DNA from 2 places in the Magnetospira sp. QH-2 genome. Region 2 is predicted to be linked to the other one. Evidence: predicted binding sites of a transcription regulator. Region 2 holds the regulator's gene; the other holds the start of a gene.

Region 1 (15,047 bases), 680 kb from region 2:
GGCTGTGGTCGATGGCGTCGGTAAGGATCTTATCCATGATATCCGTCTATTGATTGTTGCTGATCGTTTCCTGGTAAAGCGTCTTGTAGGCCTCGGCGGCGCGAATCCAATCGAACTGCTGGGCCATGGCCCGGTCTCGGAGTATCTGCCATTGATCGGGTTGGCGATAGGCATCCAGACATCGGGCCAAGGCTGACCATAGCCCGTCGGCGGTCGGGGCGTCGAACAAAAAGCCGGTTCCGAGGCCCGATTCCGCATCGACAATGGTGTCCGCCAGACCGCCGGTACGGCGGGCCACCGGTAGAGTTCCATAACGCATGGCGTAAAGCTGGGTCAAACCACAGGGCTCGAAGCGGGATGGGACCAAAAAGGCATCGGCCCCCGCCTGAATCCGGTGCGACATGGATTCCGAGTAACCCACATGCACCGCCACGGTTTTTGGATGATCCACCGCCAACTGACGGAAGGCATCTTCCACCGCCGGATCACCGGAGCCCAGGATCGCCAGTTGGGCACCGGCTTGCAGCAGCGGCCCCATGTTGGCCAGCAACAAATCAAGCCCCTTTTGGCCCGACATGCGGCTGACCACGCCAAACAGCGGTGCGTTGGGATCTTCAGCCAGCCCCAAGCGTTCTTGCAGATCGTGCTTACAAGTCGCTTTGCCAGCCTCCACGGTCTTGCGGCTATAGGGTTTAGCCAGTTTTGGATCGCTGTCCGGGGCCCAGATGTGATAGTCGGCGCCGTTCAGAATGCCGCTCAGGTCGGCCTTGCGGGATTCAAGCAGTCCGTTCAATCCCCAGCCTCCGGCCTCGGTGCGGATTTCCCGCGCATAGGTGGGGCTAACCGTGGTGATGCTATCGGCGAATTTCAGCGCCGCCTTGAGGAACGAGACCTGGCCGTAGAACTCCACCCCATCAATGGTGAACAAGGCTGGATCAATGCCCACTTCGGGCAGGATCTCTTTGGGAAATATGCCCTGATACTGCATGTTATGGATGGTGAACACGGTGGCCGGACCGGGGCCGCGCCATTGGTTCAGATAGACCGGGGCCAGGCCGCACTGCCAGTCATGGGCATGCACCACCGCCGGGATCCAGGCTCGCTCGTCGCCCACCTTGCCCACATAGGCCGCGACCCAGGACAACAGCGCGAATCGGCGGTGGTTGTCCGGCCAGTCATTGCCGTGGGTATCCAAATAGGGGCCGCCGTCGCGGTTATAAAGGGGCGGACAATCGATCAGCCACACCGGCACGCCGCTGTCGGGCATGTATCCTCCGACCAGCTTGGTGCGGCCGAAGCCCAGCGGATCGCCCAGATCGGCGCCGCTGGTACGGCCCTCGATGCCGTCCAAGGCCTCGGGATAGGCGGGCATCATCACGCGCACGTCCAGCCCGGCTTCGGCCAAGGCCGTGGGTAGGGCTCCGGCCACATCGGCCAAGCCACCGGTCTTGATCAGCGGATGGGCTTCCGGCGTGACGAACAGGACTTTCATGGACAAATTCCCCCGTCCCCGACGGGGCCGCCGGGGCGTAACTCAAAAATGCGGCGCCAGATTACGATATCTTCCACCCAATGTCGCGGCCCGGTTCACATAAAGGCCCCAAAAAGCATGCGTCCGGCGACGAAAAACAGAAAGATCGCAAATGCCCGGCGCAGGTGCTCGGCTTTCAGACGGTGAGCCAGTTTGGCCCCCAAGGGCGCGGCCAACACCGACATGGGAATGATTGCGGCCAGGGCCAGCAGGTTGACATATCCAAGCGAAAGCGGCGGTAGCCCGGGAGCGCTCCATCCCGCCACCATGAATCCGATGGCACCTGGCAAGGCGATGATCAGGCCAAGCGCCGCTGCCGTGCCCACGGCTCGATGGATGGGCCGCCCACAAATGGTCAGAACCGGGACGCTGAAGGTGCCGCCGCCAATGCCCAACATTGCCGATAGCCCACCAATTGCCGCGGCGATGGTTTGCGACCAGGGGGCGGGTGGCAACCGGTCGCGTATGGCCTTGTCGGGGCGTCCGAACAGCAGCCGCGAGGCGACAATCACCGCGAGGAAACCGAACATGATGGTCAGGATCTTGCCGTCCAGCCGGGCTGCGAAGGCGCTCCCCAATAACACCCCAACCACGATCCAAGAACCCCAGGCCCGCAGGATGCCGGTATCCACCGCTTGGCGCCGCCAATGGGCGCGGGCGGAGGACAATCCCGTTGGCACGATGACCGCCAGCGAGGTGCCCACCGCCGCATGCATGCGCACCATTGGATCAATGTCGAGCATGCCGAATACGTGAAACAGTACGGGCACCACGACGATGCCGCCGCCCACCCCCAGCAGACCGGCGATCAACCCGGCAACGACCCCAGCCCCGGCCAGCATCGCGACCAAGGGTACCAAGTCGGCCAAAGGCAGGCCGTTGGAGTCGAGAAAGGCGTCCATGACGGCCAATTGACACCCGAAAACAGCTCAGAGCAAGCAGGAGCTTTCTGCTCACGAAAAAGGCCGCCCCGAAGGACGGCCTTTCCCAATGGTCGATAGGCTGAAGGGGGAGGCTTAGAAGCCCATGCCACCCATGCCGCCCATGCCGCCCATGTCGCCCATGCCACCCATGCCGGGGGCGTCGCCGCCACCCTTGCTATCGGAAGGCTTCTCGGCAACCATGGCCTCGGTGGTGATCAGCAGACCAGCCACGGAAGCGGCGTCCTGCAACGCGGTGCGCACCACCTTGGTCGGATCGATGATACCGGCCTTGACCAGATCGGTGTACTCGCCGGCCTGGGCATTGAAGCCGAGGTTGGCTTCGGTGCCTTCGAGCAGCTTGCCGGCAACCACGGCGCCGTCGAAGCCGGAGTTCTCGGCGATCTGACGCAGCGGGGCCTGCAGGGCACGACGAACGATATTGACGCCGACCTTTTGGTCGTTGTTATCGCCTTCCATGCCTTCGAGGGCCTTGGTGGCATAGAGCAGGGCGGTACCGCCGCCCGGAACCACGCCTTCCTCGACCGCCGCACGGGTGGCGTGCAGGGCATCGTCGACGCGATCCTTCTTTTCCTTCACCTCGACTTCGGTGGCGCCACCGACGCGCAGAACCGCAACGCCGCCAGCCAGCTTGGCCAGACGCTCTTGCAGCTTCTCGCGGTCATAGTCGGAGGTGGTCTCTTCCACCTGGGCACGGATCTGGTTGCAGCGAGCCTGAATGGCCTCGGCCTCACCGGCACCCTCGACGATGGTGGTGTCTTCCTTGGTGACATTGATCTTCTTGGCGGTGCCGAGCATGTCGATGGTGACATTCTCCAGCTTGATGCCCAGATCTTCGCTGATCACCTGGCCGTTGGTCAGGATGGCCAGATCTTCCAACATGGCCTTGCGACGATCGCCAAAGCCCGGGGCCTTAACGGCACAGACCTTGAGGCCGCCACGCAGCTTGTTGACCACCAGGGTCGCCAGGGCTTCGCCCTCGATATCCTCGGCGATGATCATCAGCGGACGGGAAGACTGAACCACGGTCTCCAGAACCGGCAGCAGCGGCTGCAGGCTGGACAGCTTCTTTTCGTGGATCAGGATATAGGGCGTTTCCAGATCGCAGGTCATCTTCTCGGCGTTGGTCACGAAGTACGGCGAGGTGTAACCCCGGTCGAACTGCATGCCTTCGACCACGTCCAGCTCGGAGGTCAGGCTTTTGGCTTCCTCGACGGTGATCACACCCTCGTTGCCGACCTTTTCCATGGCCTGGGCGATCATGGCACCGACTTCGGTGTCGCCGTTGGCGGAGATGGTGCCGACCTGGGCGATTTCCTCGTTGGTGGAAACGGCCTTGGCGCGGGCCTTGACGTCCTCGACCACGGCGGAGACCGCCAGATCAACGCCGCGCTTCAGATCCATCGGGTTCATGCCAGCGGCAACGGCCTTGCAGCCTTCGCGGACGATGGCCTGGGCCAGCACGGTGGCGGTGGTGGTGCCGTCACCGGCTTCGTCGTTGGTCTTGGAGGCCACTTCACGCACCATCTGGGCGCCCATGTTCTCGAACTTGTCGGCCAACTCGATTTCCTTGGCGACGGTGACGCCGTCCTTGGTGATCCGCGGCGCGCCGAACGACTTGTCGATGACCACGTTGCGGCCCTTGGGGCCCAGGGTCACCTTCACCGCGTCGGCGAGAATGTCGACGCCGCGCAGCATCTTGGTGCGGGCATCGGTGCTGAATTTTACTTCCTTGGCAGCCATGATTTCTTCTTTCCTCTATTCAAACAGACAGGCTTTGAGATCGGGACAATCGTCCTTACTCGATGATGCCCATGATGTCGGATTCCTTCATGATCAACAGCTCTTCGCCGTCCATCTTGACTTCGGTGCCGGACCACTTGCCAAACAGGATGCGGTCGCCAGCCTTGACGTCCAGCGCCGTGACGGTGCCGCTCTCGGACTTGGCGCCGGAGCCAACGGCAACCACTTCGCCTTCCATCGGCTTTTCCTTGGCGGTGTCGGGGATGATGATGCCACCGGCGGTCTTTTCCTCGCTCTCGACGCGACGAACCAGTACACGGTCATGCAGCGGCCTGAATTTCATGGTGCAACCTCATTTAACATGTTGGTAAATAACGGGAACTGTGTGTTGTTAGCACTCTACGATACTGAGTGCCAGTGATGTAGTCGGGACTGCTCGGACTGTCAACCCCACAGATAAAAAAATGCCGGAGCCATGAGGGCTCCGGCATTCTCCATGTGATGTTGAATTGGGATCAGGCGGGTATCGCCAGCCGCTGACTGACAGCGGCGTTATGGACCGCCTTTTGCACTTTCTCGAAAGCCCGGACCTCAATCTGGCGCACCCGCTCGCGGGAAATGCCATAGAGCTTGCTCAGGTCTTCGAGGGTCGAGGGGGCCTCTTGCAGACGGCGCTCCTCGAAAATATGACGCTCACGCTCGTTGAGTCCGGTCATGGCCTGGGTAAGAAGCTGACGGCGCTCGTCCAGTTCCTCGCGCTTGCCAAGGGAGGTTTCCTGGTCTTCGGTGTCATCGACCAGCCAATCCTGCCATTCGCCATCGCCTTCCTCGCGCACGGCGGCATTCAGGGAATGATCCTGGCTGGCCATGCGGCGGTTCATGTTGATAACCTCGGTCTCCGAGACGTTCAACCGGTCGGCGATCTTGGTGACGTTCTCCGGCAACAGATCGCCTTCCTCCATGGCCTGCATTTGCCCTTTGAGCTTGCGCAGGTTGAAGAAAAGTTTTTTCTGAGCCGCGGTGGTGCCCATCTTGACCAGCGACCAGGAGTGCAGGATGTATTCCTGAATGGAAGCTCGGATCCACCACATGGCATAGGTTGCCAGGCGGAATCCCTTATCCGGGTCGAAGCGCTTCACCGCTTGCATCATGCCCACATTGCCTTCGGAGATCAGCTCGCCCACTGGCAGGCCGTAGCCGCGATAGCCCATGGCGATCTTGGCGACCAGGCGCAGATGGCTGGTGATCATCTTTTCGGCGGCCTTGTGGTCTTCATGCTGCTGCCAACGTTTGGCGAGCATGAATTCCTCTTCGGGCTTGAGCATGGGGAATTTCCGGATCTGCTGCAAATAGCGGGTCAGATTGCCAGACGGTGAGGTGTCGAGACCTATACTTAAAGCGGCCATTGTTTTTATCTCCTGAGCATGGCGACGGATCCATCGTCGACCACGCGAATACGCATTTGTCATTCACTAAAATCCACAATACCCCACTCATTTACTCAAGTAAAGGGCTTTAGTGAATTTCTTCTAATGTGCAAATTAGTGAATTGATATCATTAGGTATTGGAGATTCAAACCGGAGGTTATCACCGCTGATAGGATGCCGAAACCCGATCAAAAAGGCGTGAAGAGCCTGCCGCCCCAGAGTCTTTTGAGCTTCGGCCAAGGTCGATGGCAATCGCCGCGGCGAGCGGCCATAAAGGGGATCGCCAATCAGCGAGTGTCCGAATTCAGTCATATGGACGCGAATCTGGTGGGTGCGCCCGGTTTCCAGGCGGCATTCCACCAGGCTGGCCCAGAGCCCCAGGGGCCTGACCACATGATAGTGGGTCAGGGCCTCCTTGCCGCCCCGGGCCACCACGGCCATTTTTTTGCGGTTGCGCGGGCTGCGGCCGATATTGCCGGTGATTTTGCCGTCGCGCGGGCTGGGTATGCCCCAGACCACGGCCTGGTAGGCTCGTTCGAGGCTATGGGCGGCAAATTGCGCGGACAACCCGGCATGGCTGGCTTCGGTCTTGGCGGCGACCATCAGGCCGCTGGTGTCCTTGTCTATTCTGTGGACGATGCCGGGACGCTGCACGCCGCCGATGCCGGTGAGGCTGTCGCCGCAATGGGCCAGCAAGGCGTTGACCAGGGTGCCGTCCAGATTGCCCGCCGCCGGGTGCACGACAAGGCCGGGTGGCTTGTCCAAGACGATCAGGTGCTCATCTTCGAACACCACGGTCAAGTCCATGGCCTGGGGCTGCGGCTCGGCGGTCACGGCGGCGGGCACTCGGACCTCGTAGGTTTCGCCAACGCGAATCTTGGCGGATGGGGCGCTGACCGGCGCGTCATTTTTCACCACCGCCGCCGATTCGATCAGCGCCTTGAGACGGCTGCGTGACAGCTCGGGCAGGGCTTCGGCCAGGAATCGGTCCAGTCGTTCGCCACTCTTGTGGTCGGGCACCTCGACGGTGTATGTGGTGGGTTCGTTGCTCATAACCCGCACACTGGACCGAAAACATGGTGGCACTCAAGGCCTTGGTCATCGGCATGGGAATTCTGATCGTCCTGGGCATGGGCCTGATGATCTATGGGATCGTCAAAAAGGGCGAGGATCCCAACTTCAAACTGTTCGGCGGCAAGGATGCCGCCGTTGTCCAAACCGCCGAAGAACCCGTCGCGGCGCCGGTCCCCGAGGGCCCGGCACGCCGCCCACGCCGGGCCCCCATGGAACCCTTTGGCGAGATCTCCCTGGGCCTGCCGGAGAACTGTGAAATCCTTTCCGCGCGACCTCTTCGTGGCACGCAGATGCTGGTGGTGACCGGTCCGGCGGGGGCTTGCAGTCAAGCTTTGGTGGTGGATCTGTCCGCCGGTCGGGTTATTGGCAGCCTGCGGGTCCGCTGATCGGTGTTGGTCCTGTCCCCCGAAGCCCGTGGCGTGATCCGCGACCATGTGGAAACCGCCTATCCCCGCGAAGGCTGCGGCCTGCTGGTGGGGCGCCATGATCCCGAAGGCCGGACGGTGGTGCTCGACGTGGTGCCGACGGACAACCACGCTTCCGGCGATCAACAAGATAGTTTTGAGATTGACCCGCAGGTGCATATGAATTTGCTGCGGACCTTACGCGGTGGCGAGGCCACGGTGGTTGGCCATTTCCATTCCCATCCCGACCATCCCGCCGCCCCATCGGCGCGGGATCACGCCATGGCCCACGATCCGAAAATGATCTGGGTGATTGCCGCCGTGGCCGACGGATGCCTGGTGGCGCTCAGTGCCTATCGCCTGGACGAGGGCACCTTCAAGCCCCTGGAACTGCACGACGCCGAATAGCAAACGGGGCGGCTGCAAAGAACCGCCCCGTCCACCAATTCAATCAATACCCGTTTAGCTCAGGGCTTCGCAGAACCGCTTGATGCGGGTGCAGGCTTCCTTGAGGTTTTCGTCCGAGGTGGCGTAGGACACCCGGAAATAGGGCGACAGACCGAAGGCCTCGCCCTGTACCGCCGCCACGCCTTCGGCTTCCAGCAAGGCCGTGACGAAGTCGGTGTCGGTTTCGATCTTGGTGCCGTCCGCCGTGCTTTTGCCGATACAGCCGGCGATGGACGGATAGACATAAAACGCCCCTTCGGGCTTCAGGCAGGTGATGCCTTCGCAGTCGTTGAGCATCTCCACCACCAGATCCCGGCGCCGGATGAAGGCCTCGTTGCGTGGCGCGATGAAGTCCATCGGCCCGTTCAGGGCGGCCACGGCAGCCGCTTGGGACATGGAAGCGGTATGGGTGGTGCTCTGGGACGAGATCTTGTTCATGGCCTTGATGATCTCCACCGGACCGCAGGCCCATCCCACGCGCCAGCCGGTCATGGCCCAGGCCTTGGACACGCCGTTCAGGGTCAGGGTGCGGTCGAACAACTCCGGCACCACCTGGGCGATGGTGGTGAACTCGAAGCCGTCATAGACCAGATGCTCATACATGTCATCGGTCATCACCCAGACGTGGGGATGCTTCTTCAGCACCTCGCCGATGGCCTTCAACTCGTCGGCGGAATAGGTGCCGCCGGTGGGGTTGGAGGGCGAGTTGAGGATCAGCCATTTGGACTTGTCGGTGATCGCCGCTTCCAGGTCCGCCGGGGTCAGCTTGAACTGATTTTCCTCGGCACAGGCCACCGGCACCGGCGTGCCCCCGGCCAGCAGGGTGATATCCGGATAGGACACCCAATAGGGCGCCGGGATGATCACCTCGTCGCCTTCCTCCACCGTGGCCATGATGGCGTTGTAGATGGTCTGCTTGCCGCCGCAGCCCACATGGATCATGTCGGGCGTGTAGGTCAGATCGTTGTCGCGCTTGTGCTTGTCGCTGATCGCCTGGCGCAGCTCCACGGTTCCGGCCGGCGGGGTGTATTTGGTTTTGCCCGCGGCGATGGCGGCGTTGGCCGCTTCTTTCACATGGTCCGGCGTATCGAAGTCCGGCTCTCCGGCACCCAGGCCGATGACGTCCACCCCGGCGGCCTTCAGTTCGGCGGCTTTGGTGGACACGGCAATGGTCGGCGAGGGCTTGATCAGGCTCAGGCGCGAGGCAATGAACGGCATGGGTCGGTTTCCTGTTGATGGCTAATACGAAGATGAACGGTTTCCGGCGGCGAACCTTAAGGGGGTTAAGGGGGGGAGGCAAGAGGCAGCATTCTTGGCCGCCCCATTCCCGCCGCAAATAATCTCCAAATGGCCTTATTGGCACCCGCTTTCCGCCATGCGGAAAGAGTGAACTGTTCCCTGTCACCACGCCAAACTGAACCCAGGGGACTTGCCATGCCACGCCATCCGGATTTCCATGCACCTCACGCCATCAGCCATCGCCGTCGCTCTCCTTTGCCAGGGATCTTGCTTGCCATGGGGACGGTCGCTGTCTTGTTGGCCACCGCTATTGTCTCTGCCGCCGCACGGGCCGAAATGGTCTTTCAGCCGGTTGTCTCGTCGCCGGAAAGCGAGGAGGACACTCCCTTCCTGGTCGAGCCCACCCAGGCTCCAGCTGTCGCCACCCAGATCCAGATGGAGATCGTCGGACCCCTGGCCCGTACCCGGGTGCGGCAGTTGTTTGTCAATCCGGAAGCCCAGTGGGTGGAAGGCAGCTATGTATTTCCGCTGCCCGAGGATGCCGCCGTGGACAGCCTGCGCATGCGGGTGGACGACCGCATCATAGAGGGCGAGATCAAGGAGAAGGAAGAGGCCCGGCGTCACTACGAGACCGCCAAGCGTCAGGGCAAGAAAGCCAGCCTGGTGACCCAGGAGCGCCCCAACCTGTTCACCACCGCCGTGGCCAATATCCCGCCCCGGGGCAAAATCGCGGTGGAGATCGGCTTCCAGGAAGTGATTCGCTGGACCGAGGGACGTTATGAACTGCGCTTTCCCGCCACCATGACCCCACGATATATTCCGGGTCGTCAGAAGGTTCTGGGCGAGGCGGGCAACGGATGGGGCGCCAACACGGATCAAGTGCCCGATGCCGAACGCATCACCCCGCCGCTGATCCATCCCGACGCCGGGACCAATCCCATCGGTTTTTCCATCCGATTAAATGCCGGGCAGCCCTTGGCCGCCATTTCCAGCCCCAGCCATGAGATCGTCGTCACCGCCGAAGAAGAGGGCGGCGCGGTACAAGTGACCCTGAAAGATGGTCAGGTTCCGGCAGATCGGGATTTCGTGCTGCATTGGACCCCCCGCGCGGCGGACGAGCCGGCGGTGTCGTTGTTTACCGAGACCGGTAATGACGGCGCCCACTACATTCTCGCCCAGATCCATACGCCGACTCCGGAAGCACTGCGGGAAAACCTCCTGCCCCGCGAGGTGGTCTTCGTGGTCGATACCTCCGGCTCCATGGAGGGACTGTCCATGGATGGTGCCCGGGCAGCATTGCTTAAGGCGCTGGACGGATTGGGGCCGCGCGACCGCTTCAACATCATCCGCTTTTCCAGCGACTCCACGGCCCTGTTCGACGAAGCCCGGGCCGCGACGCCGCGCAGCCTGACCCAGGCCCGGCGGTTTGTCGCCAATCTGTCGGCAGAGGGCGGCACGGAAATCCTCACGGCCCTGCACAAAGCCCTGGACGGACGTTTCGACGCCCAGCGGGTGCGCCAGATCATCCTGTTGACCGATGGCGCGGTGGGTAACGAGATGGAGATCCTCTCGCACATCCGTCGCCGCATTGGCGACTCGCGCCTGTTCACCATCGGCATCGGCTCGGCGCCCAACAGCTATCTGATGCGCAAGGGCGCCGAACTGGGGCGCGGGACCTATACCTTCATCGCCGAAGAAGCGCAGGTGGAGCAGCGTATGGACCAATTGTTCAAAAAACTCGAAGCGCCGGTTCTAGCCGATCTACGGGCGGTGTTTTCCCGGTCCGCCCGGGCCGATGCCTGGCCTCGCAATCTGCCGGATCTCTATGCCGGAGAGCCCTTGCTGCTTACCGCGCGCCTCGACGACGTCTCGGGCGGGATCAGTCTGGGCGGCTGGCAGGGTGGTCTGGATTGGAGCAGCACGATCCCGTTGGACAAGGCCGTCCGGGGGCAAGGCATTGCTCGCCTGTGGGCACGAACCAAGATCGAAGGCCTGAATGATCAGCGCTACGAGGGACGCGCTTCGGAGGAGATCCGCCTGGACGTGATCGATCTGGCCCTGACCCATCAACTGGTCAGCGACTATACCAGTCTCGTGGCGGTGGATCAGACCCCGTCCCGGCCCCAGGGCGAGGATCTGGCATCTCGCGCCGTGCCCAGCCTGCCACCGCATGGTTGGGACCTGGAAAAACTGTTCAGTACCCCCGCGTCCGCGCCGCCGTCGTCCTTGCCGCGCAAGGCCGCCGCTCCGGCGAATATGATGATGGCCCAGGATCTGTTCCATGCCCAAGGCGCGACGGCGGCGGATCTGCGGCTGATGGTCGGCGGGCTGACCTTGCTGATCGGCGCCGGACTGCTGCTTTGGGGACGGCGCGCAAGGGGAGGCTGGTCATGAGCGGGCGTCTGCGCCTGATGGCTGGAACGGTGCTGCTGGGGCTCGGGCTCTGGCAGGCCGGGTCCGGCGCCCTGATCGAAGCCAAGGCCTGGCTCGGACAGCACTTGATCCGCTCCGCCTGGGCCGAAAGCCTGACCAGTGGCCAGCTCCAAGAACCCTGGCCCTGGGCCGATACCCATCCGGTGGCCCGATTGGAAGTGCCGCGCTTGGGTATCGATCTGATCGTGCTGGCCGGGGCCACCGGACGGACCATTGCCTGGGGTCCGGGGCACCAGGATGGCAGCCAGCCGCCCAATGGTCCCGGGACCACGGTCATCGCCGGGCATCGCGATACCCACATGGCCTTTCTGCGGGAGCTGATTCCCGGCGACAGCCTGCGGCTCACCGATTCGGCGGGCTGGACCCGGACCTATCGGGTGTTGGATGGATTTGTCGTGCACGAGGACGAGGCCGCCGTGCGCAGTGATCCTGAAGACCCGCGGCTGATGCTGCTCACCTGCTGGCCCTTCGAGGCCTTGGTACCGGGTGGGCCCCTTCGGTATGTGGTGGAAGCCGAGAGAGTTTAAACGAGAAGGTTCAGGTAATAGCCGCGCGGCACATCTTCGCGCAGAGCCTCGCCGGAATTGAGCACCCGGTCCAGGCGTAAAAAGGCGTGTTTTTCCTGCTCGCTGGTTTCTTGATTGAATGATCGGGCACGGTTTTCCACGTCACGGGCTTGGTCATACCCGCGCGCACGGGTGCCGGCGGTGGACTTGGCGGAGTCCAATCCTTTAAGGGCATCGTCAAGGCTTCTGGTAACCGGATCCATGAGTCCAGCTTACTCCCGCGCGGTTAACGGCTGGTCAACAAGCATAGCAAAAAACTTCCTAGGTGGCGACGGTGAAGGCTGGCGGGCCCGGGGGCTGGCGATGGAGCTCCAACGCCCATTTCACGGACGGGAAAGCCAAGTCGTCCCAGGGTACATCCTCCCATTGGACCAGCGCCACTTCGGCACTTTCCGGGCCGGGACCGCAGTCGGCGGAAACCATGCGGGCGCGGTAGATCATATAGGTCTGGCCGATTCGGGGGATTTCATAGATGCCCAGCAGACCCTCGATATGAATCTTGGCCAGGGCTTCCTCCCATACCTCGCGGGCGGCCCCCTCGGCGATGGTTTCGTTCATTTCCATGAAACCGGCCGGCATGGTCCAAAAGCCCTTGCGCGGCTCGATGGCCCGGCGGCAGAGCAGGAGTTTGTCTTCCCAAGTGCAGACGGCCCCGACAATGATTTTCGGATTCTGATACTGGATAAAGCCGCAATCGGGACAGATCAGGCGTTCCCGATCATCTCCTTCCGGGATCGCGGTGACAAAGGGCGCGCCCCGGCGCCCATAGGGTATGGAAGACCAAGTCATTCATTGAGTGTGACAAAGACCGCCCGATCCGGGCAAGGGGATAATGATTTCAAAAGCCAGGAGACTGAAGTCGCCACATGGCCGGGCGGTATTCGAAATCGTGCCGGATCACATGACGGAACAGCCAGCTTTCCAGCCATTCCTTCATGCCGTCATCGGCCTTGAAGACCGGATCGAGAACCATTTTATCCCACAGGAGGTCCAGTTCCTCGCCCAGGCGGTCATGCTGCATTTTGTGAGCATCGAATTCCTCGAATTCGGCCTGCCGCATCATGGTTTCCTCGTCGGCGAAATGCCTGTGTACGACTTTTTGCAAGGCCCGGAAGCGATCGTGAATGGTAACCACGCCCAAGGAGGTCTCGACGGATTCGATAAAGGCATTGATGAGCCGAATGATTTCCTGGTGATCCTGGTCCAGCGTATCAATGCCGACGCTAAGATCATCCCGCCACTCGATCATGGAACCCTCCAACGGGCAGAATCAAAAGGGGTACGGACGATGCCGTACCCCTTTTTATTACGCGCGCAGGCCTTCCAGTGGAAGGCTTGATTTGGGTCAATTAGGCACGAACCACTTCGACGCCCGGCAAATCCTTGCCTTCGAGCCATTCCAGGAAAGCACCGCCTGCGGTGGAGACATAAGAGAAGGTCTCTTTGACCCCGGCATGCTCCAGCGCCGCCACCGTATCGCCGCCACCGGCCACGGACAGCAAGGTACCGGCCTTGGTCATCTCGGCCGCTTCCTGGGCCAGGGCCACGGTGGCCTTGTCGAAGGGCGTGATTTCGAAAGCGCCCAGCGGACCGTTCCAGACGATGGTCTTGCATTCCTTGAGCTTGGCGGACAGTTCCGCAACCGTCTTCGGTCCGGCGTCCAAAACCATGGAGTCTTCGGGAATGTCGTTGATGTCGACCACCTGGTTGGCCGCGTTGGCGGCAAACTCCTTGGCGACCACGCCGTCAACCGGCAGCATCACGGTGCAACCGGCCTTTTCCGCCGCGACCAGCATTTCCCGGGCGGTCTCGGCCATTTCGTGCTCGCAGAGGGACTTGCCCACGTTGACGCCCTTGGCATTGAGGAAGGTGTTGGCCATGCCGCCCCCGATGATCAGCACATCGACCTTGGAGGCCAGCGTGCCCAGCACCTCGAGCTTGGTGGAGATCTTCGCGCCACCGACCACGGCCGCAACCGGGCGGGCCGGGCTTTCCAGGGCGTTGGACAACGCTTCCAGTTCCGCCTGCATCAAACGGCCCGCGGCTGCGGGCAGCTTCCGGGCCAGGCCTTCGGTGGAGGCATGGGCCCGGTGGGCGGTGGAGAAGGCGTCATTGACATAGACGTCGGCTAGGTCAGCCAACTGATCCACAAAGGCCGGATCATTCTTTTCCTCGCCCGCGTAGTAGCGCAGGTTTTCCAGCATGCAGATATCGCCATCGCCCAGGGTGTCGATGACAGCCTTGGCATCGTTGCCCACGCAATCCGTGGCGAAAGGGATATCCTGACCCATGGCCTTGCCGAGAGCTTCGGCCACCGGCTTCATGGTGAACTCGGGATTCTTCTCGCCCTTGGGGCGGCCCAGGTGGCTGGTGACGATCACCCGTCCACCCTTTTCGGACAGCTCTTTCAAGGTCGCCACGGTACGGTCGATGCGGGTGGTGTTGGTGACCACACCGTCTTTCATCGGGACGTTCAAATCAGCACGCACGAAAACCCGCTTGCCGGCCACGTCCAGGGTATCAATTGTCTTGAATGCACTCATTGTTTGCTCCTCCCCCTATCCAGGATGCTTGATTGCCTGAAGTTATGCTAATATACGCCCCGAAAGGCAAGCCTTGGTTTGCGCCAATCCGGGAGACGGCACATGGACGACAAGGCCCGCATCGATGATTTGGTGGACTTCTGGATCGGCGACGGCACCGTCAACCAAGCTTGGTGGTTCATAAAATCCGACGAGACAGACGAGACTTTGCGCACCCGTTTCGGGGATCTGGCAGAGCGGGCGGCCAAAGGGGATCTGGACCCCTGGTCGGAAACGCCGCGAGGGGCCTTGGCCTTGATCCTATTGCTTGATCAGCTGCCGCGCAATCTCCACCGGGGCGATCCGAAAGCCTTTGCTCAGGATTCACACGCTCGGGCGGTGGCCCGCCGGGCGCTCGCCATGGGCCATGATCGGCCGTTCGGCAAATATGGGCGGCTGTTCTTTTACCTGCCCTTCGAGCATTCTGAAATTCTCGCCGATCAGGATGACTGTTTAAGGCTGGTCGAGGATCTGAGGGACCCGGATCTTTACCAATATGCCGTGGCCCACCGGGATATTATCGCCCGCTTCGGCCGATTCCCCCACCGCAATGCCGTGTTGGGGCGTCCCAGTACGCCAGAAGAGTTGGCTTTTCTCGATCAGCCGGGCTCCTCGTTCTAACAGGCTGCTGAAAAAGTGTTGTCCTACGGCCCGCCTCG
Region 2 (15,047 bases):
GGGCGAACAGGACCCAGCTTCCATCGTACCCATTCATTATTGCCCTTGGTGCGGTACCCGTTTGCCCACCTCCCTGCGCCCCAAGTGGGAGACTGAACTGGCCAGTCGCGGTCTTTCCCCGAACAGCCCGGACATTCCCGAAGACCTGATGTCTGAACTTTGGTGGCGCGGCCCGGACCCGATCATACTCCCCAAAACCGGTGAAATTGTTTGCGGGCCCTAAGGTCCAGCAGCGCCATGGGTGATTACGGTAATGGCATGGACGCCCCCTTCGGCTTCGTGATGAGCCATACTGGGTTACGGTGTACTGGGTTACGGTGTACTGGGTTACGGTGACGCTGGGGTTACGGTGACGCTGCATTAATTAGGGGTTACGGTGACGCTGCATTAATTAACCCCGTCTCGTGCATGCCCGAGGATACCTGGGATGGCATGGCCCCGCCCAAGCCGGGGGAGATCCGGGCCATCCGCGCCAAGTCGGTGGCCGAGCGCACCCATGCGGATCAGCGCCGCCTCCATTGGGCCGAGGATTACTGGACCAACGAGGATATCCAGACCGAAACCACCGCGTTCTACAAGCTCAACAGCGAAGTCGGCGCGCCCACGGGCCATGCCACGGGCCATGCCCCCTTCGGCGCCGACAGCGCCCGTACGGAAGACGCCAAGATCAACCGCCAGCGCGCCGACCATGCCATCAAGAGCCTCGGGCCCGACGCCGATCCGGACCATGTGCGCCTGGTCGAGGCGCACTATGGGGTGGGGGAACCGGCCCAGGCGATTTCCATGGACGAGCAGGGCAATTGGTATGATGCCCAGGGGAATATCTTTGATCAGGACCGCCGATATGAGAAGACCATTGACAGTACTCAAGATGCTCAGCATCACCAGGAGTGGGGTAGTGTCTCAGAGTGGGACAATCGAAATGACTCCAAACATAGCCAGCCTGTTCTTCGCGAGTTCGAAATCGCAAAGAATCCTGGTCACTGGGATGGAAAACCAAACGGGCGGGTCGAGAATTTCCAAGGTCTCGAAAACCGTCGTCCCGACATGGTCGTAAGCCACCAAGGGCACTTTTTCGAGTCACGCGCTTACGGTTCTCAGCGCCTACAAGCATTGGATTCTCATAACTCATTGCAGCAAGCGCCTCATACCCAGGATCAAGGAGGTTTCCAACTTGCCAACGCAACTGGTTCTCAAGCTGGCATTAAAGGTAATTTCATGCAGCCTACCGCTTCACAAGTTGCTCAGGCCGGAAATCAGCAATCCCCATCTCAAGCTTCAAACCGGAAACCACCTCAGCTTGCCTCTCCGGTTCCAGGAGGCGCCATTCGCTCTCCAGACGCCATGGGGGATGGACGCTACGGTGCAAGCCGGGATGGTGGAAAGCGCAATCACCAAGGCGTGGACATCGTAGCCAATCCCGGTCAGGATGTAACAAGTACCGTTGATGGAACAGTGACTAAGCTTGGATATCCATACGCGAATGACAAAAGCTACCGTTACGTCGAAATTCAGACCAAAGATGGCTACGTGGTTCGGCATTTTTACGTCAACCCTGGAAATCTGAAGCCCGGTCAAGCAGTGGTCGCGGGCAAAACAAAGATTGGTACCGTACAAGATCTGTCGAAAAGGTATCCAAAAGGCATGACAAACCATATCCACGTAGAAATCCGGGATCGGAATAAAGTTGCTTACCCGAACAAATCCGGTTCGCGAAAATTCCAGGATCTGGACCCGACGTCATTGCTTCAGGCGCCGGGACCGCAAGGTGGGGGAACGCCATGACCTGGCTCCGATTGACGGTTATGGCATTTGTCGCGTGGTTTTGGTCAGGGATCATTTCATCGTCAGCATCGGCTTTGGAGATAACCGTCTACGATCCGCCATTGATCCAGGTGGAAACGCAGGACCCTCGGATCAGTAATTGTGTCGGGAAACCGATAACGCCTCTCTGTGCACTTGATACATGGCGGGTCTGCTTGGGACGACAACGCCCTGATATTTGCAAAGCAATTGGGCTCAAGGACATGGTTTTCCGAGACCCCCCCAATATGGAAACTCAGTTCGACAAAGGTTTTGTACGGGAGAATGTTATCCTGAAGCAGATGCGGATTACCTCCGAAGATCTTAACAAGGTTTCAACACCGGCATGGGCGAAATTTGGGGACGTCGGCTTTGAGTGGGAATCCCGCTCATGTTCCGAAGGAGGTGTTCCGTTCAGGGATTGTCGGCCAAAATTGCCGAATTATCTGGAGACTGTCTATTTCCGCAAGGTCGATCAGTTTTGGCAAGTGGTGGCTTGGACAAACGATGTGGGCTGGGAATTTTCCTGCGAACCGGAAGTTGAACCTTATGGGCGGGAATGCCGCTTGTACGTCGATGACGTCCCATACTGACTGCATTTGGGCGGAAAACTCCTTGTATAAAACCAAATGGGTACTGATGCTTTTCTTGGGAGTGATGGCCGCCTTGGTTATCAGCTCCCAAATTTCCGCCCTTGAAATCAAGGTTTATGACCCACCACTCACCCGCACAGATGAATCCCAAATAAATGGATCAACTGTTACGCCAGATTCCCCGTTGTCCGCGTTTGACACATGGCGAGTGTGCCTGAGCCAAAGAAAACCGGCGATCTGTGCGAAAATCGGCCTTCACGAAATGGTCTTTCGCGCCACGCCTTCTGGGAAGGAAAAGAAGCTTGAAAACTACTCTGAGAAAACGATTGTCCTCAAAAAAATTGTCGTCATGCCCGAGGACCTCGGTCGCCCAACCATTCCGACCTGGGCTCGATCCGGTGATGTCAGAATTGAATGGAAATTTGAATCTTGCTTAGATTCGGGTAAGAAACTTGAGAGCTGTCAAGGTCGAGTAGCTAGGCTCAGGACTCATAACCAGAAGATGACGGTTGCGGCGATGCAGATTGCGCTCATGAAGGTATGGGCGCAACGGTCGTAGCGGGTGGCGATACGCCGCCAGTCCTTGAGCCGACCGAACATGCGCTCGATCAAGTTTCGCTGCTTGTAGAGGGCTTTATCGTAAAGGATTTCCTCTTTGCGGTTCGAGCGACCTGGAATGCAGGGCTCGATGCCGAGATCAAGCAGGGCCTGGCGGAAACGGTCGCTGTCGTATCCCCTGTCGGCGATCAGGTCGTCGGCATCAGGGAATGCAGGGAGCATGGTGTCGGCGCCGCGATAGTCGCTGACTTGTCCTTCGGTCAGCAGCAGGATCAGGGGCTTTCCATCGGCATCGCAGGCGGCATGCAGTTTCGAATTCAGGCCGCCCTTGGTGCGCCCGATACGGCGGGGAACAGCCCCTTTTTGAGCAGGCTCGCCGCCGTCCTGTGGGCCTTGAGATGGGTGGCGTCGATCATCACCGTATGGGTGGCCGTGCTTTCGGCGGCCAGGGTGGCGAAGATCCGGTCGAACACTCCGGCCTCGCTCCAACGGACGAAGCGGTTGTACAGGGTCTTGTGCGGTCCATAGGCGACGGGCGCGTCACGCCACATCAAGCCCTGGCGAAGAACATGGATGATGCCGCTGATCACCCGCCGGTCATCGACGCGCGGGACGCCTCTTGTTTTGTTCGGCAGCAACGGTTGAAGGCGTTCGAATTGTTTGTCGGACAACCAGAAATGATGGCTCTGCATCGGCTTTCCCCTCCCTAAAATTCCAGGGAAGGGAATCATGTCCACCGACTATTGGGAATCCCTTTTATGGGTCCTGAGCCTAGCTACTGGGAGGTTGTTTTTTTTCGCAAAAAAGATTCCCATTGGCACATCATTGCTTGGACAAATGATGTTGGCTGGGATCCTTGCGACCTCGAAAGTGAACCGTATGGACGGGAGTGCCGTCTATATGTTGATGAAGTCCCCTACTGAAACCCAAGCAATCTAAGGGTTACGGTAATACGGGTTACGGCGACGCTGCATTAATTAACCCCGGGTTTCGGTGACCCCCGGGTTACGGTGACGCTGTATTAATTAACCCCGTCTCGTGCATACCCGAGGATACCTGGGACGGCATGGCCCCGCTCAAGCCGGAGGAAATCCAAGCCATCCGCGACAAGCCGGTGGCCGAGCGCACCCATGCGGATCAGCGCCGCCTCCATTGGGCCGAGGATTACTGGACCAACGAGGAGATCCAGACCGAAACCACCGCGTTCTACAAGCTCAACAGCGAAGTCGGCGCGCCCACGGGTCATGCCACGGGCTATGCTCCCTTCGGCGCCGATGGCGCCCGTTCGGAAGACACCCGGATCAACCGCCAGCGCGCCAATGATGTGATCAAGCGCCTCGGGCCCGACGCCGATCCGGACCATGTGCGCCTGGTCGAGGCGCACTATGGGGTGGGGGAACCGGCCCAGGCGATTTCCATGGACGAGCAGGGCAATTGGTATGATGCCCAGGGGAATCTGATTGATCAGAATACCGGGAACGATTCCATGCATAATGCAAGAACGCTGGAGTATGTTCCCGGCCGAGACAATGCGCCGCCCATAGACCTTCTCTATCGCCCCGGCGAAGATTCCGGCACCGGCATGCCGATGGACACGAACGGCGGGAAGGGCGATAGCGGAGACACCTCGACGACTTCGCCGCCAAATACCCATAAACCGGCCATGAACGAATATGGACGGTGGACCTATCCAGACGGCAGCCCTGCGCCCGATCCGGATCATAATCCGCTCATCAAAAAGGCTCAGTATGTCCCCACGGCAGACGGTGTTGCAGCGGGAAATGCGGCTTCATCCAATGGCGTCATCACCGTCACGCCCGGCAAAGGCACCGGTGCCGGAGACGCCTTGGCCAAGGGCGCCGAGAAAGTTGCTCCCAAAGTCCTGGGTCGGGCAGGCGGCGCCATTGGTGGCGCCGTCATTCCGGACAACGAAGGGCGGCAGACGCACGACGTACAGGTTGGGGGCCAGGATCTGAGCTTCGACCATGGCCCCGGCGATCTGTACAACCCAGTCTATGGAAAAGATCCGGCGACCGGTGAAAGGGTCGATACCGGGATGGTCGCGGTTCCCAACGGCCGTGACGCCGATGGCAATCCTCGGTTCGACCTGATGCCCCAATCCAATCTCGGCAAGTACCTCGACGGCAAGATGGCCCGCACGGATATGGCCGACCCCATGCCGCCGGCACCGGGCCTTGAGCCGACCCCCATGCCCGAAGGCCATGGGATCGAAACCTATCCGGCCCGCCAGCCTGAGAAAGACGATGGCACCAACGTGTATCCCGATCAATCCGAGCAGTCAGGGCCTACGGCTCACGTGAATCCGGACCAGTCTGATGAGCTTGAGCAGATGATGATTGTCGAGATGGGTCGCAAAGATGACTTGAAACAAATGGATGCGAGGGCAAAGGCTCTGGGGATGGAACGAAAACTATTCGGAAAGCGGCTACATGCCATTAAAGGTAGCATGAAAGGTGATGTCGAGGTAAAGGACAACGGAGATGTCATCGACGATGAAACCGGTGAATATATTGGAAACGTGTTTGATGAGTACTGATCGACTACCGGAATCCATCGAGGTGTTCCCCTTTATAGATCACCCTTCGCAAGACGGGTGCTTCGTGACCTATTGGGGATGCGAAATTTCCACGCCCAAGCTCTCGGTCGATGAACTATCCAGGATTTTCGGGCACGATGACTGCGGGGTACAGTTTATTGGCGCCTATGGTCGACTCCGCAAACTATCATGTCGGTGGTATGCGGGACGAGACCATGAAGCGCATTTCCAAGTGCTTGTAGAACGATTGCCCCCTTCGGCTACACTGTACCAGTTAAAAACCAAATATGATCTAAAGCTCGAATTTTATAGATTTTGGCTCCATTCTGACGGAGTCCCCGTTCCGCATCCGTCAAAGGAAATTCTATCCACGATCCAGGGTCTGGGAGGCGAGTACGAAGACGTTCCCGCCATCAATCAAGGCGATTTTTCAGCCGAAATATCTCGGGTCTCTTTCATTGTTCGAGGCAGGACCATGAATTTTTCCGCTATCTCTGAAATGATTGGCGAACCTACCAAGATTCTCAAACCAACCGACATCATTCGCCGAAAAGGAAAGAGAAATCGGCGAGATGGGCCGCCACCATCCTCCGTACTAAGCCTAACTAGAGACCGTGCCGTTTGGATGATCGAGTCCGGTACACTTACAACGTCAACCGATTGGGATGTAACTCTGGATGCATTGTTTCAGCATATGAAACCGCCACCCCCGGATTGGGTGGAATACCTCGAAACGAACAATCTCCAGGCAGAGTTCTCAGCCCTTTGGATCGGCAAGGAAGGGGCGACGGAGCCCCTTTTGAGTGCCGAACAATTTGATCGTATATGCTCGTATCGGGCGGAATGGGACATGACCCCCACTTACCATGACGGACATGATCTTGGATGGTATTGAAGTCGCATGATAGCAATTACGCAATTACGAATTACGCAGAACTACGGCGACAGTCCATTAAATACTGCCACCTCCCGTTCGAGATGACGGCGGATTGGGACCATGGCAATCATCATGGCCCCATACAAGACGTCTCATTCTGTGTTTATGGCCCACACCCGGACGAAGTTTCGTCTTTTTGGGGTTTGCCGACGCGTGCACTGGTCAAAGGCACGACATCCGTATCGAAGGTCACGGGCAAAACACGCGTCCAACGGGTGAACGCATGGCTGTTGGGTTACGGTGTGGTTACGGTGACGCTGAGGGTTACGGTGACGGTTACGGTGACGCTGTATTAATTAACCCCGTCTCGTGCATGCCCGAGGATACCTGGGATGGCATGACCCCGCCCAAGCCGGAGGAAATCCAGGCCATCCGCGACAAGTCGGTGGCCGAGCGCACCCATGCGGATCAGCGCCGCCTCCATTGGGCCGAGGACTACTGGACCAACGAGGATATCCAGACCGAAACCACCGCGTTTTACAAGCTCAACAGCGAAGTCGGCGCGCCCACGGGCCATGCCACGGGCCATGCTCCCTTCGGCGCCGACAGCGCCCGTTCGGAAGACGCCCGGATCAACCGCCAGCGCGCCGATGATGTGATCAAGCGCCTCGGGCCCGATGCCGATCCGGACCATGTGCGCATGGTCGAGGCGCACTATGGGCTGCGGGAACCGGCCCAAGGGGTCTCCATGGATGAGCAGGGCAATCGGTATGATGCCCAGGGGCGACGCATCGCCAATCCCAACCAGACCCCGAATCTGCACAAGGCCAGCGACAGACGAACCAATGTTAGCCAGCCGACCTCCCGCGATGGGGAACCCACCGGCGGCATGATCGGGGATGATGGGGCCCTTGGCGGATCGGGGGAACCGGCTACCTACCAAGACCGCTTCCCCATGCAATCGAATTCATCCGCCGTGCAAAGAGATCTACATGCCTACCTGGCACGGATGGACGAAAGAGGCCTTCAAGATCAACAACACACTCACAAAAAACAACGGGTCCCGATTGCCACGGAGCACAAGGCCTGGCTCCTCGAACATGGGGGCAGAGCGGTGGGTATGGAACAGTCGGCGCGCGCCCTCAAGCACTACAATGAAGGTAGCGGCCAGGATCTGCAAATGCCGACTGAGTGGTTGCGGAGCAACAAGGAAATCACCGAAGCGGAAGACACAAATCATACGGCTATTGGATCCGAACTGATTTCCGATCCCGCTGTGAATCAGCAGCTTTCCAGTTTGAAGGATGGCCAGTCGGTCACCATTCCCATCGGCAAAACCCTTGACGAAATCGATGCCGATGGCATCAGTGATCTCCATTTCGCCAGCGGAAAAAGCAACCTGCAAACGACAGGTGAAGTGACCGTCACACGCCAGGGAAACCCAGTTGCATGTCACCGGCCCAGCAGGATTATCACTGGTTTGACGACTATGACTGGCATAAGAATACGCGTTTCTTTGGTGGGTTAGTGACCGGAGAGCAGATGCAGCAGCTTAAGACCCTGGGATCGGCCAAGGACTTCAAGATGGTCGGCGATTGGACCGGCACGGTGAGTGGCACCATTCCCCTAAACCCTGGAGGGGGACTGGGCAAGCCCAGCCTGACGTGGACACCTGGGCAGTCCTCTCCGGGACCTTAAGCGTCAGTCGGCAAGGAAAGGAATGAAGAGCATGGTTCGGAAACTTTTTGGTCTCATGCGTAAGGCGGGTCACCCGGTGCTCTGGACGGCGCTGTTCATCGCCCTGATCGGCAATCTCTATTACCGGGACCGCCTGTACTGGGAAACTCCTTCGATTCCTTTCCAGCCGTTTTGCAATCCAGACAATGACTGGGAAGACCATCGACCGGTCAGGGGAGATATCGAGATTACTGACGAGTTCTTGGTAGAAGTTGCTCATGAATTGGCAGTTTGGGGCGTTACGTTGAAAACGAATCTGTCTCGTAGAATTTGGGGTGGGCCTGAGAATTCCAGTTTGCCACCCATTCTTATTGCACCGAAAGATCAAGGGCGGCAAACAATAGCATCGGCTACCGAAAAAGCCCTGTTCGCCCTGAGAGGAAAGCCGCCTGGACTGACGAGATGGAAAGATGGTGTGCTTACAGGCCGATCCGCCCATTGCGAAGACATTGAGGGCGTTTACAAGAAATTCTAGGTCATCCTGGTTATGTGGTTACGGTGACACTCCACTAATTATCTCCACTGCACCTCCTTCGCGGTCACTTCAGCCACCAGGCATGGCCTTCGACCCCCAGGCCTACCAATCCTTTCCCGAGGTCGAGCGGGTGGCCAACCAGGCCTATTGGGAGCATCGCGCGGGTGGTGGGGAGACCGCCAGCCCCAACAGCAACGAAGCGGCGCGGGCGGAAGATCCCCGGCACCTACGACAATCCCTGGAGGCGGTGCGGCAGGCCCGCGAGACCCATGCCGATCCGGAGAAGATCGCCTGGGAAAAGGACTTCAAGCAGCGGGTGATGGATCACCACGGCCTGTCGGAGACCCAGGCCGAGGCGGCGGCGATCATGGTCTCGGTAACCCCCGTCGGGATCGGTCTCGGCGGCCCCATGCGGGCCGATGGCCGACGCCAGCTGGGCGCCAACATCGACGGGCTGCAAGCTCTTAACAGGCTGCTTCTGTAATCGAGTCATTTGAGTCAAGCTGATTTCCAAGCCGTCGGTTTGAACCTGGGTTATGTGGCGCCCTTTGCTTCTGTCCGCGGTCGACGTCGTCGCCGCATGATGGGGATCAAGGGGGATCGGGTGCAGCAATCTGAAAAGCGTGGTCTTACGCCACTGCAGCCTGCGCGCTGTCATCCGAGCCCCGCGCGTCGCCACGCGTCCTGGCCGCCCTTCAGGCGGTCTCGGTTTTCGTTGTGTTTAGATGGCGGTCTCCTCCTTGCGGTACTGGAAGTCCGTGCCGTCGATCCACATGCGATGCATGATTACGGCGAGACGCCGGGCAACGGCTACCTTGGCGCGTTTCATCCCGCGCCTTTTGGCGACCGCGAGCCCCCAGTGTTTGAGCCAGGACCAACGGCGGGTTCGAGTGAGAAGTGCATTGGCGGCCTCGAACAAAAGCCAACGAACCATGGCATCTCCGCACTTGCTGATGGGGCCGCTTCGGTCCTGCTCTCCCGAGGCGTATCTGCGTGGGACAAGCCCGAAGTGGGCGCCGACCATGACCGACTTTTGAAACCGTTCCGGCACGTCGAGTCCTGTCCTGAAAGCGAGGGCGGTAACCGGGCCGACGCCGGGAACGGTCATCAGGCGCCGGCAAACGCTATCATCGCGCGCAGCGGCATGAACCTGCCGGTCGAGCTTGTCGAGTTGTTCGAGCAAGGCTTGGCGCGCAAGCAAGAGCGGCTCGGCGGCTGCGCTGAGGTGCGGGTTATCAGCCGTCAATTCCCGAACCCGCGCCGCGAAAAGGCGTCCGCGCGCCATACCGACCTTGAGGCCGAAAGCTTTCAATGTTCCTCGTACCGTATTGGACAACTGACGGACCTGATGAACCAGGGTCTCCCGATGGGTCAGCACCATCCGGAGCTCCTGACTGCGCGCGGTCTTGACGTGGGTCGCGCGGTACAAACCGGTCCGCATCGCCTGGCTGATCAAGCGGGCGTCGCGACGGTCCGTCTTGACTGGGCTGGCGCTGGCAAAGGCCTTCATTTGCCGGGTCTCGATACAAATCACAGGGAGGCCCCGACTGGACAGTCCTGCGTACAGCCAAGGCGCCAGAGGGCCAGCTTCCAACCCAATTCGCGCAAAGCCACGCCCGCTTTCCTCGAGCCAAGTGGCGACCGCCTCGGGTGTGCTTGACACCTTGCCTTCGCGAATGACGGTTCCCTTTGCATCAATCTCACAGATCGAAATGCTTGCCATCGATACGTCCATTCCAACAAAATACTCCATGGCTGGTCTCCTCTGTTCCATGTCCAGGAATTGACCCGGATCCTTGATCAAGACCGAGTGTGGAGACCAGCTGACTGTCTAGCGCGTGTCGGGTCCAATCGGACCCGCTAGACACGCGCGACCTTATTGGAATCGATCACGTTTTTCATGTTTGATCGAATCCGATCAAACACGACGTGATCTAGGCAATCCCTGACTGCTCGATTACCGCCATCTGAAAAAATCCGATTTCGAGCCTGTGGCGAGACATGCTTCGACAAGCTCAGCATGAGGGCCTTTGAATAGCCTCACCCAGAGCTTCCTCATCCCGAGCTTGTCGAGGGACGAAGGGCGAGGCGGGCCGTCGGACAACACTTTTTCAGCAGCCTGTTAGAGGCGAATTTAAAAGTATCCTCTAGATATCAAGGCAGTAGATTTTTGATCTGGCCAGGAAAGGCCGACGATACGGGGCGGCGCCCCGTTAGGAGGTCTTGACGCCGCCAGAGCGGAAATATACGCCCTGAGATCAAAGGAATACTTTTGAATCAATGGCCGCGATTTCGCCGCCTGGCTCGGCCTCGTCCCGCGCCAGTTTTCTTCGGGCGGAATGGCCCGGCTGGGGCGTGTCTCCAAGGCGGGACAGTCCGATATCCGCAGGCTTCTGATCGTCGGGGCGATGTCACGCCTCAACTGGCTGGGACGACGAACGATCCCGGAGGGGTCCTGGCTGTCGCGGATGCTGGCGCGCAAGCCGAGAATGCTGGTCGCCATCGCCCTTGCCAACAAAATGGCGCGAACCATCTGGGCCATGCTGATGAAGAACGAAGACTACCGGATTCCTGCACAGGCCGTGACGGTCTGACGTTGGAAAACGGGGAGGTGTGAGAAGGCAACGATTGGAATGGGCAACAGGATCGACCAGATCGGGATCGGGAAAACCCGTTAAGAGTCCAGAGCCAGCGAGCTCGAGAATCAGTTTTGGACCCGATCCGCGGATCACCATACCGGCCGGCGGCTTTAAGGAAACGCCGTGTTCAAAGGCCTTACAGAGGACCGCACTCGATCACTCGCTCGGACAATCAGAATCTTCTTGCATCAACCGCGGCAACCACAGACGACTCTTAAAGCTCCTCGTTCAGCTGGCTGCCCGCTTCCGGGCGGGTAGCGGCGTCCTGGGCCTTGTCGTAGGCACCCGCGCCCTCGGTGGGGGCCTCATCGGCGGCACTGTCGACCGGGGTCGGCACGGCTTCCGGCTTCGGGCCGCCCTTGGAGACGCCGACCCGGGCCGGGCGGAGCAGGCGGTCGGCGATCATGTAGCCTTTCTCCAACACTTGCACCACCATGCCCGCGGGCTGGTCGGGCAGAGGCACTTCGTACATGGCCTCGTGGATCTTGGGGTCGAAGCGCTGGCCCTGATCGGCAACCGGGGTGACGCCGAATTTCTCCATGGCCTGCACCAGGGCCTTGCCGGTCATCTCAACGCCTTCATAAAGGGCCTTGACCGCCTCGTCGTTGGCGCGGGCCTCCTCGGGCACATGATCCAGCGCCCGTTGCAGGTTGTCGGCGACCCCCAACATGGCCTTGGCAAAGTCAGCGATGGCGTACTTGCGGCCCTGCTCGATCTGGATGTCGGCGCGGCGGCGGACATTTTCCATCTCGGCGGCGGCGCGACGCCATTTGTCGTCCAGTTCCTTGTTCTGGGCTTCCAGCTCGGCGACCCGGCCGGTGACGGCGCCGGCGAAATCAATGGGGGCTTCGTCGGCGGGGACCTCGGCGACTTCGTCAACAGCCGGTTCGGGCTCAGGTTCTGTTTCGGGCGCCTCTGCGGAAGCTGCCACGACCTCTTCGGATGCCTCTGCCTCTGGGGCCTCGGGCGCCTCGACGGTCTCTTCGGGTTTCGGATCCTGGGTGGGGGTTTCTTGAGTCATCTTTGCGTTCTCCGTCATCCGATTAGGCGGCCGATGATGCGCGCCGTGTAGTCGACCATGGGTATGATACGTGCGTAGTTCATGCGGGTGGGGCCGATGACCCCGAGGGCACCGACGATACTTTCGGCGCCATTTCGATAAGGGGCGACGATCATCGAACAACCGGCGGCCCCGAACAACTGATTTTCCGCGCCGATGAAGATCTGTACCCCTTCGGCCTGGTCGGCCTGTTCCAACAGGCGCAACAGCGTCTCTTTTTGCTCCAAGGCGGTGAACAAGGAGCGGATGCGCTCCAGGTCGGCCACCGCCTCAACATCCTCGAGCAGATTGGCCCGACCCCGAACGATCAGCGAGCGGGCCTGTTCCTCGCCACCCCAGACCGCCAGTCCGGCACCCACCACCTTGGAGGTCAGCCGATCCAGCTCGCCGCGCTGGCATTCCAGGTCGGTCAGAATCTCGGATTGGGCATCGCCAATGGTGCGGCCCAGCAATCGCGCGGAGAGGAAGTTTCCCGCCTCCACCAGGGCCGAGGGCGGCAGGTCCAACGGCACCTCGATGACCCGGTTTTCCACCAGGCCGTTCTCGGCCACCATGACCACCAGCACCCGCCCCGGCGACAAGGCGACGAACTCGATATGCTTGAGCGGGCTTTCGGTCTTGGGAGCCATCACCAGTCCGGCGCAATGGGTCAGCCCCGACAGGGTGGTGGAAGCCTCTTCCAGCAGGCCTTCCATGGACTTGCCGGAGCCCGCCACCCGTTGTTCCAGGTCGCTGCGCTCGGCCTCGCCCAGATCGCCGATTTCCAGCAACCCGTCGACGAACAGCCGCAGCCCCGCCTCGGTGGGCAGCCGCCCGGCGGACGTATGCGGCGCCATGAGCAGGCCCATGTCTTCCAGATCAGCCATGACGTTGCGGATGGTGGCCGGCGACAACTGCCCGTCGATCAGCCGCGCCAGGGTGCGCGAGCCCACCGGCTCCCCGGTTTCCAGGTAGCTGTCGACGATCTGGCGGAAGATCTCCCGCGAACGGTCATTGAGGTCGGTAATCATGCTGGCCGGAATGTAGGGGCGCGGGGAGGTGGCGTCAATGAGCCGCCCGCCTTGCCCAACCATCTTGCAGCCGTTAGGGTGCGCGCAACCATTCATTCGTTTAAAGGATTCCCCCCATGAGACCGTCCAACCGTACGCCCGAGCAGATGCGCGAGGTTATCCTCGAACCCGGCTTTTCCCGTCACGCGGAGGGCTCCTGTCTGGCGCGCTTCGGCAATACCCATGTGCTCTGCACCGCCTCGGTGGAAGAGAAGGTGCCCGGCTGGATGCGCGGCTCGGGCAAGGGCTGGGTGACCGCCGAATATGGCATGCTGCCCCGCTCCACCCATACCCGCACCAACCGCGAGGCGGCACGCGGCAAACAATCGGGCCGCACCCAGGAAATCCAGCGGCTGATCGGCCGCTCCCTGCGCGCCATCACCGACCTCAAGGGCATGGGCGAGATGCAGGTCAAGGTGGATTGCGACGTGATCCAGGCCGACGGCGGCACCCGCACGGCCTCCATCACCGGCGCCTACGTGGCCCTCTACGAGGCGTTTCGGAAGGTCGTCGAGATGGGCATCCTGCCCGACGTGCCGCTGACCGACTCCATCGCCGCCGTGTCCTGTGGCATTTACAAGGGCACCCCGGTGCTGGACCTGGACTATGACGAAGACTCGGCGGCCGAGACCGACGCCAACTTCGTGCTGACCGGAAAAGGCGGCATCTGCGAGATCCAGGGCACGGCGGAGGAGGAACCCTTCTCCGAGGCCGAGTTCATCCAACTGCTCAATCTGGCCAAGTCGGGCATCGCCACCCTGACCGAGGCGCAGAACAAGGCATTGGGCCTGTGAGTCGGAAGTTCACCGACAACAAGCTGGTCATCGCCAGCCATAATCGTGGCAAGGTGCGGGAAATCGCCGAACTGCTGGCACCATTTAGCGTTCAGGTGATTTCCGCTGGTGAGCTGGACCTGCCCGAGCCGGTGGAAGACGCCGAGACCTTCATCGGCAATGCCGACATCAAGGCCCGCGCCGCCGCGCTGGCCTCCGGCCTGCCTGCCCTGTCCGATGATTCCGGGCTGGCGGTGGAGGCCCTGGGCGGCCAGCCGGGCATTTATTCGGCGCGCTGGGCCGGGCCGACCAAGGATTTCACCATCGCCATGGAAAAGGTCGAGGCGGAACTGGCCGGTCAGGACGACCGCCGGGCTCATTTTGTCTGTGCCCTGGTGCTTTGCTGGCCCGACGGCCACGCGGAATCCTTCCAAGGCGAGGTGCATGGGGACCTGACCTGGCCACCGCGCGGCGAGAAAGGCTTCGGCTACGACCCGGTGTTCATCCCCACCGGCCACGCGGTCACCTTCGCCGAGATGGAACCGACGGAAAAACACGCCATGAGCCACCGGGCCGACGCCTTTCGGCAGATGGTGGCGGCTTGTTTCGAGGGCTGAAGACATTGGCGGTTTCTTCATGCTTCGACAGGCTCAGCATGAGGTCGCTCGCAATGGACCCTTATCCTGAGCCTGTCGAAGGATGGGCTTGTCGTGAGACGAGAGGGGCGATCAGGGGGGCCTCATGCTTCGACGGGCTCAGCATGAGGTTGCCTGCAATGGACCCTTATCCTGAGCCTGTCGAAGGATGGGGAGGTCGATGAGGTCGCCCGCAATAAATCCTTATCCTGAGCTTGTCGAAGGATGAGGTGCGAGCAACGCGAGCCTCGAAGCATCGCCCTCTACATTCATTGGCCGTTCTGCCTGGCC

Evidence for each region. Region 2 encodes HrcA, which represses chaperone genes, less so after heat shock. Its sites were predicted from a motif close to GTTAGCACTCNCCNNNGGNGAGTGCTAAC; they were not measured.
Region 1: the regulator HrcA is predicted to act here: its motif matches at 4,606-4,634, upstream of groES (co-chaperone GroES).

The regions. Positions count from the first base shown of each region.
Region 1 covers NZ_FO538765.1:3,253,678-3,268,724, reverse strand. Annotated here, with positions in the region: gene MGMAQ_RS15405 (glycogen/starch/alpha-glucan phosphorylase) at 1-37, opposite strand, end outside; gene glgA (glycogen synthase GlgA) at 47-1,492, opposite strand; gene MGMAQ_RS15395 (sulfite exporter TauE/SafE family protein) at 1,588-2,433, opposite strand; gene groL (chaperonin GroEL) at 2,548-4,215, opposite strand; gene groES (co-chaperone GroES) at 4,271-4,558, opposite strand; gene rpoH (RNA polymerase sigma factor RpoH) at 4,731-5,621, opposite strand; gene MGMAQ_RS15375 (RluA family pseudouridine synthase) at 5,731-6,696, opposite strand; gene MGMAQ_RS15370 (hypothetical protein) at 6,720-7,103, shown strand; gene MGMAQ_RS15365 (Mov34/MPN/PAD-1 family protein) at 7,107-7,529, shown strand; gene MGMAQ_RS15360 (pyridoxal phosphate-dependent aminotransferase) at 7,584-8,786, opposite strand; gene MGMAQ_RS15355 (marine proteobacterial sortase target protein) at 9,003-11,201, shown strand; gene MGMAQ_RS15350 (class GN sortase) at 11,198-11,767, shown strand; gene MGMAQ_RS15345 (hypothetical protein) at 11,764-12,009, opposite strand; gene MGMAQ_RS15340 (NUDIX hydrolase) at 12,068-12,595, opposite strand; gene MGMAQ_RS15335 (bacteriohemerythrin) at 12,645-13,055, opposite strand; gene pgk (phosphoglycerate kinase) at 13,156-14,349, opposite strand; gene MGMAQ_RS15325 (DUF924 family protein) at 14,452-15,009, shown strand.
Region 2 covers NZ_FO538765.1:3,936,778-3,951,824, reverse strand. Annotated here, with positions in the region: gene MGMAQ_RS20860 (hypothetical protein) at 1-223, shown strand, start outside; gene MGMAQ_RS19995 (M23 family metallopeptidase) at 409-1,785, shown strand; gene MGMAQ_RS20855 (hypothetical protein) at 1,782-2,396, shown strand; gene MGMAQ_RS20850 (hypothetical protein) at 2,419-2,955, shown strand; one part of gene MGMAQ_RS20540 (IS5 family transposase) at 2,886-3,323, opposite strand; one part of gene MGMAQ_RS20540 (IS5 family transposase) at 3,326-3,646, opposite strand; gene MGMAQ_RS18540 (hypothetical protein) at 4,021-5,511, shown strand; gene MGMAQ_RS18535 (hypothetical protein) at 5,501-6,406, shown strand; gene MGMAQ_RS18530 (hypothetical protein) at 6,762-7,916, shown strand; gene MGMAQ_RS21155 (hypothetical protein) at 7,931-8,086, shown strand; gene MGMAQ_RS18525 (hypothetical protein) at 8,109-8,600, shown strand; gene MGMAQ_RS18520 (hypothetical protein) at 8,683-9,084, shown strand; gene MGMAQ_RS18515 (IS110 family transposase) at 9,322-10,353, opposite strand; partial or broken gene MGMAQ_RS18510 (transposase) at 10,883-11,194, shown strand; gene grpE (nucleotide exchange factor GrpE) at 11,454-12,260, opposite strand; gene hrcA (heat-inducible transcriptional repressor HrcA) at 12,275-13,309, opposite strand; gene rph (ribonuclease PH) at 13,426-14,142, shown strand; gene rdgB (RdgB/HAM1 family non-canonical purine NTP pyrophosphatase) at 14,139-14,738, shown strand; gene hemW (radical SAM family heme chaperone HemW) at 14,982-15,047, shown strand, end outside.